DNA from 3 places in the Psychrobium sp. 1_MG-2023 genome. Region 2 is predicted to be linked to each of the others. Evidence: predicted binding sites of a transcription regulator. Region 2 holds the regulator's gene; each other region holds the start of a gene.

Region 1 (3,285 bases), on a different contig from region 2:
TCCCAGGAAGTCATTTAGAAGGGATCGATGCACAAGCTTCACAATCAACATTAGAACAAGACTTATCAAACGTAAATATTTCGATTATCGATTCTCAATTGATCAAACAGCTGAAAAACGATAATGAAAAAAATGTTACGACTAAAGCATCAACCATCGATGTATCCAATTATGATTATGTACTAGGCATTGGTGACGTATTATCAATCGGTGTGTGGGATCACCCAGAACTAACCATTCCGGCGGCAGTTCAAAGAACAGCCGCATTTGATGGTTTCAGGGTTCAAGCTGACGGTACGATTACGTATGCTTACGCTGCTAAAATTCCGGCGGCCGGAAAAACCATCAGCCAGTTACACGACACGCTAGTTAAAAAACTAAGCAAGATTATCGAAAAACCACAAGTTGATATTAAAGTGGTTGGCTTTAATAGCCAGCGAGCCTATGTCACCGGAGAAGTGAAAAAGCCTGGCACATATGCGATAACAGAAATTCCACTAACGCTTATCGATGCAATCAATCAAGCGGGTGGATTAAATCCAAAAGCAGATTGGCGCACGGTCACATTTACTCGTGGTAACAACACTGAAATTATTAAATTAGATGATTTTTATGCCAAGGGTGACATTTCACAAAACCGCTTACTTCAACACGGTGATATTATTCATATCAACCGAACAGACAACCAAAAAGTCTTTGTGTTAGGTGATGTTAATCAAGCCGGTAGCATTGAAATCAACCGCTACGGACTTAGCCTAGCTGAAGCATTGAGCGATGTTGGTGGCCTAAAAGAGCAAACGGCCAATGCCAACGGTGTGTTTGTATTACGTAAGCGAGAAGCGAACAATGAGGGCGATGTGATAGCTGATGTCTATCAACTACACGCTAAAAACGTCGTGGCACTAGTGCTTGCTGACCAGTTCCAGTTACAACCGCGTGATATTGTTTATGTAACAACAGCACCAATTGCACGTTGGAACCGTTTGATCAGTCAGCTTGTTCCTACGATTCAGGCACTAGATGATATTTCAACATTAAAAAGCAGAGGACATATTTTCTAATGGGTATGTTTAATTCAATCTTAGTGGTTTGCGCTGGTAATATTTGTCGTAGCCCAACCGCAGAGTATCTACTAAAAGATAAATTAACTGATAGCCACATTAATGTATCCTCAGCGGGCTTAACTGCGTTGGTTGATAAAGGTGCAGAGCCTACGGCATCAAGTATTGCACAAAGTAATAACATTGATATGAGCCCTCACAAAGGACGTCAGTTAAATTCAGCGTTAATTGCTGAAAATGATCTAATTCTAGTGATGGAAGAGCGACACTTAACTGATTTATTAGGTCAGTATCCTCAAGCACGCGGAAAGACCTTTCTATTAGGGAAATGGGTTAATGACACAGAGATCCCTGACCCATATCGTCAAAGCCACGAGCAATTTGAGTATGTCTATAAGCTGATTGATCAAGCTTGCTCTGCTTGGACAAAGTACTTATAAAAAGCTCTTGTAAAAAAGACTTAAAGTAAAAAAGCCTGTATATCAGCTAAGAGTATTGAACTCAAACAAGCAAAAATTGCAAGTTAACCTAGAATAGGCAATTTTTGTTAAATTAATTCAGTGTTTAATAGCACATCATAAAAAAGCTAGTAACTAATATGTCTGCAAATGTAAATATCTCGACTTCTGCAACACAAACCTCATCAGCGAAGCAAACTCAGCAAACTAATGAAATTGATTTAATGGCCTTGTTTGGTGCGCTACTTGACCGTAAATTTTTTATTGCTGCTGTGACAGCTGTGTTTGCCATTGTTGGTGTCGCCATTGCGATATTATCAACCCCTATTTATAAAGCAACCGCAATGATTCAAGTTGAGGAAAGTGGTGGCTCAGTGCCTGGGTTTGATGACATGGCTGGAATGTTTGAAAGCAGTTCTAAATCAGTCACAGAAATTGAACTGTTAAAATCACGCTCAGTGATTGGCGAGGCTGTTGACGCATTAAAATTAAACATCGTGGCAGAACCAAACCTATTCCCCGTGATTGGTGGTCGCACCTTTAGAAAGTTTCAGGCTGTTGAACAAGGCGATGTTGCATTGCCGAGTTTTGGTGCATCTAGTTATGCTTGGGGTGGTGAAAAAATTGAAGTATTTCGTTTTGATGTACCGAAAAATGCTATCGGAAGGGGCTTTACTTTATTAGCCCACGGTGAGAATAAGTTTAGTTTATTAAATGCTGACGGTAGCGCTATTTTAAAAGGTCGTGTTGGTGAAGAGCTTTCTAACAGCAATTATGCACTAACAGTTAAAAAGCTTATCGCACGTGCTGGTACAACTTTTACCATTAAGCGCAATGATCGTTTAAATACCATTGTTAGCTTGCAATCAGGTATTGGCGCTAGTGAAAAAGGGAAGGATTCGGGGATTGTTAACCTTAGCTTTCAGCATAAAGATGCTGCTTACGCAGAAAGTGTATTAAACAAAATTGCAGAAATTTATGTACGCCGTAATGTTGAACGAAACTCAGCTGAAGCGAAAAAGTCCCTCGATTTTTTAGAGGTGCAACTACCAGAGATTAAAAAACAACTCGAACATTCAGAAGCACTGTTTAATGATTATCAAAAAGATCAACAATCAGTCAATATCACGCTTGAAACGCAAGGGATATTAGAGCAAATTGTTGAGCTTGATACAAAATTACAAGAATTAGATTTACAACGTTTAGCGATGTCGCGTAAGTTCAAACGCAATCACCCGAACTATCAAGGGATCGTGCAACAAATTGCCGCAGTTCAACAGCAGCGTGATGATTTAGCGAACAAGATCACTGACTTACCTGAAACACAGCAAAAGTTATTACGTTTAACTCGTGATGTTGAAGTGGGTAATGAAATCTACATGATGTTATTGGGTAAGGTACAAGAGTTAGATATTGTTCGTGCTGGCACCGTTGGTAATGTAAGAATTATCGACGTTGCAGAAGTCAATACGACTAAACCCGTTAAACCAAAAAAATCGCTCATTGCCGTAATGGCAACAATGCTTGGTGGCATGTTTGCAATTGCAATTGTATTAGTACAAAAGGCATTGCATAAAGGGGTTGAAGATCCTAGTGAAATTGAAGCAATCGGCATGCCTGTTTACGCAAGTGTCCCTTTCTCAACTCACCAAGATAAATTGACTGGTTTTGTTAAAGGGCGAAAAAGAAAGGTTCATCAAGCCCATAATGTGTTGGCTGTAGATAACCCTGCTGATTTATCCATTGAGGCGTTACGTAGCTTAAGA
Region 2 (3,285 bases):
CATGTTCAGGAAAACCTGGTTGTTTTTGATCAAGGTTAACAGCAACGATATCAAAATGGATTGGTGCTCGCTTTTTTAATGAGCACAAAATATCTAATAGCGCGTAACTGTCTTTACCACCAGATAAACAGACCATGACTTTATCGCCGTCTTCAATCATATTAAAATCACTGATGGCTTTACCAACATGACGAGAAAGACGTTTATCTAACTTCTTTAGTTTAGCTTTATCTTGAGTTGATTGTTGTTCAGGGCTTGATTGCATTTATCTAGGTACCACGGCGTTAAAAAGGCCGCTATTATAATGCGACCTAGTTCAGTAATGCAAAATTACCGCTTAAATAAACGGATTGTTACGATATTAATCACTTTGTACTGGCGAAACAAAACCATCGGGTTTGATAGCCAGTAAGTCACAGTCGATCTGATCAATGATATGCTCTGCAGTATTGCCTATAAACGCGGCTGATAATCCCGTTCGGCCTATTGTGCCGATAATCACTAATTCAGCATCAAGTTCTTTAGCTACTTCGGGAATCACATCCTCTGCTAAACCTTCTTTGATGATACAACAGCTTGTTGCAAGGTCATACTGTTGCGCCAATTGTTCTGTTGCTTGTAAGTGATGCTTATAGACCGAGCTATTATATTCTTGGGTGTTAAATTCAGGGATTTCAATTGCTATGTTGACTGGGGTTCCTGGAAAGCTATTGACAACTTTGACGTTGCCATTGATGACTTTCCCAAGATCAGTTGCATGCTGCATGACTTTTTGGTTGAGATAAATATGATCTTCATCTTCTGATACGGCATTAATTGCTGTGACAATTTGGCCGTCTTCGGGCCAGTCATGCTCTTTAACTAACAAGACGTCGCATGGTGATTTGCGTAACAAGTGCCAATCTGTAGGTGTGAAAATCACAGACTTTAATTTGTCATGCTTATGCGTTGATTTGACGAGTAAGTCAATTTGATGCTGTTGAACGTGCTTAATAGCGGCTTCGAAAGGGCGATTAAACCAAGAAACCGTTGTTTCGATCGTCAAATCATCATACTGTGCAGCTAATTCCAGAAGCCATTGTCTTTGCTGTTCTACAACACCGCTACGCATTGCTTCACGTTCATCTTGTGACAACATAGAGGTCATCTCATACGAAAGATCATAGATACATAGGAATAATGATATCTTCGCACCATAACTTCTGGCTAAGAATGCGGCTCGTGCAAGGCTTGGTTGTTCTTGTTTGCTTGGATCAACCATCACCAATATATTCTTGTATTCCATCATAAGACTACCAATAGTTTATTTTAATATACTATTGATAATAGCTTGAATCGTTACTAAGACAATATGGTTTAGGTCAAATTTTTGTTAAATAGACAAAAAAAGCCAGCGAGGCTGGCTTTTGGCGAAGAGATATTTATGAAGAGGTTGTCACACCACTCAGTTGAGCGAGAGCTTGTTTGTCAACAATCGTTATGTACTTACCTTGGACTTCAATCAGGTTATTCTTTTGAAAGCGCCCTAATAAGCGAGAGATAGTTTCAACAGTTAAACCAAGGTAGTTACCGATGTCTCCACGTGTCATCGTTAAGCGAAACTCTTTAGAAGAAAGACCTCGTTCACCATGACGGTCACCAAGACTATCGATGAATGTTGCTAAGCGCTCTTCAGCACTCCGCTTGCTAAGTAGCATCAACATGGTTTGATCGTTAAGAATTTCATCACTCATTAGGCGTAGCATCTGTTGACGTAGACGGGGCATACGACCTGAGAGTTGATCTACTGTATCAAATGGGATTTCACAAACCATTGAAGTTTCTAAAGCGACGGCAAAGCTTTGGTGTATTTCACGGCCGATGCTATCAAACCCAACAATATCACCCGCTAGATTAAACGACGTGACTTGCTCATGGCCATCAGGTGTTATTATATAGCTTTTAAAACTTCCAGAACGAATAGCATAAAGAGAACTTAATGGTTCACCTGCACTACAGATCAGTTCACCTTTTTGAATCGGTTTTTTTCGCTCGATGATGTTATCAAGCTGTCCCATTTCTGTATCATTTAATGTAAATGGAATACATAAATCAGCCATACTGCAGTTTTGACAGTGAATGCTATTGCTTCCAGAACAAGATTGAGAACTCATAATTTACTAGATTTCCGATTTACAATTGAGTTGACAGGATAGTACCATTTATTAATCGATTGAGCGAGATCAATTTATTAACATATTTAGACTTGTAATTGTGATATTAAGCCCATAACAGATTATTAACAAAGCACCAACAGTTCGAAACCAAACATGGCTAAGTAATTGATTAAGGTAGGTTGAGAATAGACCTAGAGCAAACAAGGCTGGCAACGTGCCAAGTCCAAAACCCAGCATGATCTGAGCGCCAGACGTGGCGTTCGCTGAAGCAGCTGCCCAAGTAAGAGTGGTATACACAAGCCCGCATGGTAACCATCCCCAAATAACACCAAAAGGAAATGCAGAAAGTGGTGTTGAAAAAGGGATGAATCGCTTGCCCAATGGCATAATCAGTGGCCAGATAAGTTTACCAATAACTTCTGTTTTTTGAACCAAATTAAGCCAACGCCCGATATAAAGACCTATGACGACCAACATCAGACCTGAGAAAAGTTTGATGATTTGCAAAAAAATCGCTGATTTAAGCGCGAAAAAGCCAAAGGAATAGCCGATTAAAGCACCGGCTATACAATAGCTTACGATTCGGCCACAGTTATAACTTAATATGTAGAGTAACTTATACTTAAGTGCATGCTGGTGATGTAAAGGCAGATTATTAGAAAAGGCACCTACGATGCCGCCACACATGCCAAAGCAATGACCCGCGCTAAACAGCCCGACAATAACAGCGGCATAAAAGTCATATTCAGTAGCATCAAACATAGCAGTTACATTAGCGTTTAGGGTTGTCTGTTTTATTAGACGATGTGTCGTCTTCATCAAATAGGATATTTGAACCTTGACGGTCTAAATCTTCAAACTGGTCACTCTTGACTGCCCAGAAAAAGAAATAAATCGCAATAACGACGATGATCAAAGCAACAGGGATTAAAAGTAGAATAATATTCATGATTTAACCTTTAATAAACGTAACGAGTTAACTACTACGATGAGTGAACTAAGTGACATACCTAAGGCAGCTAACCAAGGAGGTAATAATCCAATCAAAGCAAAAGGGACTGCGGTTAGGTTGTAACCTAATGCCCAGCAAAAGTTTTGGATGATGATACGTTTGACTTTCTTTGCGAGG
Region 3 (3,285 bases), on a different contig from region 2:
CTGTGACATACAAGCCAACAACACCGCCCGCCCACGCAGGCCCAAGCTGAACTAAAGCGAGTAAAACAGCAGGAAGCGCAGCAATGATCGAACCGATATTAGGAATATAGTTAAGCAAAAATGCTAACACACCCCATAGCACCCAATAATCCAGACCAATAAGCCAGAGGGCTAAACTTATCACTACGCCCGTAGCAATACTAACCATTGTTTTGATGGCGATATACTGGTTTACTGAACTTAGAAATTGATCAATTTGTGCCATTCGCATGTCAGGATCATCAAGCGCAAAGTGTAATTTACGAGAAAAAGTGTCCGCTTCAGCTAGAATAAAAATAACGGTTAACAAAATTAAGAAGAAGTTAGCCATAACCCCACCAAAACCGCCGACAATCGTAGTTGCAACCCCCATGGCTGCACCTGGATCAAAATATTCAATCACTTGATTAACAGAGATCGGCAAGTTGTATTGTGCTAACTGCTGCGCAATACCACTAAATTGTGCTCCCAGCTGTTGCTGATAAAGTGGTAATTGGCTGCTGAAATCATTAACAGCCTTACCGACTAGATTAGTTAACCACATACCTGCTAGGACAACAATTACAATGATTGATGTTATAGCAACGCCTTTAGGTACATTGCGTTTAACCAACGCAGATAAAATTGGATTACAAATAATTGCAATAAATACGGATAAACAAAAAGGCACTAATACAACACTGGCTGCCTTTATTCCTGCCAGTACAATTACAATTGCAGCTAACAATACCATCGTTTTGAAGGTAGAACTCATGGGGGCACTTTTCACAATAAAACCACACTAGTAAGAAATTATCTGTAATTTAACCAGTTATGGTTGCAATAACAACAACAAACAGCGTTAATAGAATCAATAACACACAAAAGGAAGCCCCATGAGTAGTGAATTAGCTATTATTCGAATAAAAAATTTACGTTTACGCACATTCATTGGCATTAACGATGATGAAATAGCCAACCGCCAAGATGTCATTATCAATGTTGTCATCCATTATCCTGCTGACAAAGCGCAACAAAGTGACAATATGGACGATGCTCTCAATTACCGCACTATTACAAAGAAAATAATTGCTCTTGTTGAAAACAACCGTTTTGGCTTACTTGAAAAGATGACTCATGACGTACTCGCGATTGCCAGTGAACACGATTGGGTAACCTATGCTGAGGTCGAAATAGATAAACCTCATGCACTTAGGTTCGCAGACTCTGTCTCTTTGCAACTAAGCTATAAGGCTTAGCATCTAAGGAACCAACACGATGGGCACACCGACACGGTGTGCCAATTTATTCGCAACACTGCCAAGTAGAATATCGACAAAGCGAGAGCGGCCTCGACGCCCCACAAAAAGCATTGTGGCATGCTCTTGTTTTATTTGTTCATGAAGTACATCCACAGGCTCCCCCCAAATCAGATCAGTACTAACCGATACTTTACCAGCTTGGTACTTATCTACCAAAGGCTGCAAAACATCCTCAAAAATACGTTTCTCTTCTGTTTTGGCATCAATAGGTGGAGGAACAACGCCTTCAGCAACGATCGGCTGTAATGAGGACCAGTCAAGGACATACAATATTTTTACTTGAGCGCCTGTGTCACCAGCAAGACGTACCGCCTTTTCAACTGCTCGCTCACTCCATTGACTGCCATCAACGCCAACTATATATTTTCCGGAACTCATCTTGCACCTCTCAATTTTGCCCCTGATTACACCGCCTTCGAGGACCATCAATTAATAATATAACTAAAGTGTAGTCGATTCTTAGTTGAGTTAGCAGGGAGTAAGTAGTGAATCACTCCAACTTTGTTCTATATCAAAATCCGTTCTAAATATTGCCAGCATTAGACATCGTCAGCCATGACTTGATTTCGTCCGTGATCTTTTGCGCGATACAAGGCTATATCGGCTCGGTTAAATAACGTTAAGAACTCCGTATCAGTTGTTGTTCGTTGCGCGACACCAAAGCTTGAAGTGACTTGAATCTTTCTATCATCAAAGTTTATGGTTTTCCTTTCAATTTCTTCTCTGATACGTTCTGCAACTTCGATGGCTTGTTGCCGTTCCGTTTGCGGTAATACAATCAGAAACTCCTCTCCACCGATCCGAGCGATACTATCTTGGCTCCTAACTATTTCTGATGCCAATTTAGCGAGTTCGACAAGCACATCATCCCCTGCTGTATGGCCAAAGCTGTCATTCACTTTTTTAAAGTAATCAATGTCAAACACAATAATAGCTAGCGATGTTTGTTCAATGATTGACTGTTTAAAAGCGATATTAGCGTAATTAAAGATATAACGACGATTTGCTAACCTAGTTAAAGGGTCTGAGTTGGCTAATCTGTTAAGTGTTTTGCTGGTTAACACTTGACGGTAAAAGAAGTACCCCAAGAGCACGATTGCAATCAATGCTGAAATAATTAATAAAAACTGTAGTTGGTTCTTTGTCTTAATATTATCAAGTTCAACTTGGTTTAAATGTTCTTGTTGCTTTAAGAATTTCGCTTTCAATTCAGCTTGCTCAGTATCAAACATGACCTTATATTTTGAACGAGCCTCTTCTCGATTTTCATTATTATACCTTGCAGCTAATTTTCTAGCCTTGCTCTGATTTTGGTAAGCCTGTTCATAATTATTGGTAAGCACAAACAAGTCGGCGTTGGTATCGTAATAAGCCACCATAGAGCTCAAAATATCATCGACTTTAAAGGTTTTGTAATACTTTAGAGAATTGGCTAATGCCTCTTTCGCTAGTATTGGCTTGTCAAAATGTATATACAATTGAGCCTCTGTTAAATGGTGAGTCCCTTTTGTAAATACATCATCAACTTCAATAAGTAGCGGCCGTGCTAGTTCAAAATGCGAGAAAGCCTTATCTAATTGTTTTAACTCTTTGTATGTAATTGACAAGTTAAAATAGGCCAAGTATGTTTGCGCTTTAGAATTAAAAGTTTTTGAGATTGCTAATACCCGTTCAAAGGCAATGATTGCTTGCTGGTACTTCTTTTGTTCCAGATACACTAAACCAAGCAGATCTTGTACCCGCATCTCATCAAATGTCATTTTATGGTCACTAAATGTTTTTATCGCCTCTTTATAAAGCTCCACAGCTCTGTCTCTATCTTTTAAATAAGCATGGGCACGTGCCATCTGATATTTTAGATAAGCCATTTCTATCTCATCACCTACTTCTTGAATAAGATAAAACGCTTTTTGGTAAAAAGTTAATGCCTCAATATCGTCATGAT

Evidence for each region. Region 2 encodes FNR, which switches genes on or off when oxygen is low (the NO sensors DNR and NnrR bind a similar motif). Its sites were predicted from a motif close to TTGATCTAGATCAA; they were not measured.
Region 1: Q8W26_RS13165 (polysaccharide biosynthesis tyrosine autokinase) is a predicted target of FNR. The motif match lies at 1,557-1,570, and genes of this name have one in related genera.
Region 3: Q8W26_RS12130 (universal stress protein) is a predicted target of FNR. The motif match lies at 1,842-1,855, and genes of this name have one in related genera.

The regions. Positions count from the first base shown of each region.
Region 1 covers NZ_JAUYVJ010000025.1:32,236-35,520, forward strand. The annotation lists gene Q8W26_RS13155 (polysaccharide export protein) at 1-1,061, shown strand, start outside; gene Q8W26_RS13160 (low molecular weight protein-tyrosine-phosphatase) at 1,067-1,501, shown strand; gene Q8W26_RS13165 (polysaccharide biosynthesis tyrosine autokinase) at 1,660-3,285, shown strand, end outside.
Region 2 covers NZ_JAUYVJ010000017.1:33,950-37,234, forward strand. The annotation lists gene ttcA (tRNA 2-thiocytidine(32) synthetase TtcA) at 1-265, opposite strand, end outside; gene uspE (universal stress protein UspE) at 362-1,288, opposite strand; gene fnr (fumarate/nitrate reduction transcriptional regulator Fnr) at 1,422-2,153, opposite strand; gene Q8W26_RS10325 (sulfite exporter TauE/SafE family protein) at 2,223-2,918, opposite strand; gene ccoS (cbb3-type cytochrome oxidase assembly protein CcoS) at 2,929-3,105, opposite strand; gene Q8W26_RS10335 (heavy metal translocating P-type ATPase) at 3,102-3,285, opposite strand, start outside.
Region 3 covers NZ_JAUYVJ010000022.1:36,889-40,173, forward strand. The annotation lists gene Q8W26_RS12120 (AI-2E family transporter) at 1-793, opposite strand, end outside; gene folX (dihydroneopterin triphosphate 2'-epimerase) at 915-1,277, shown strand; gene Q8W26_RS12130 (universal stress protein) at 1,281-1,718, opposite strand; gene Q8W26_RS12135 (tetratricopeptide repeat-containing diguanylate cyclase) at 1,880-3,285, opposite strand, start outside.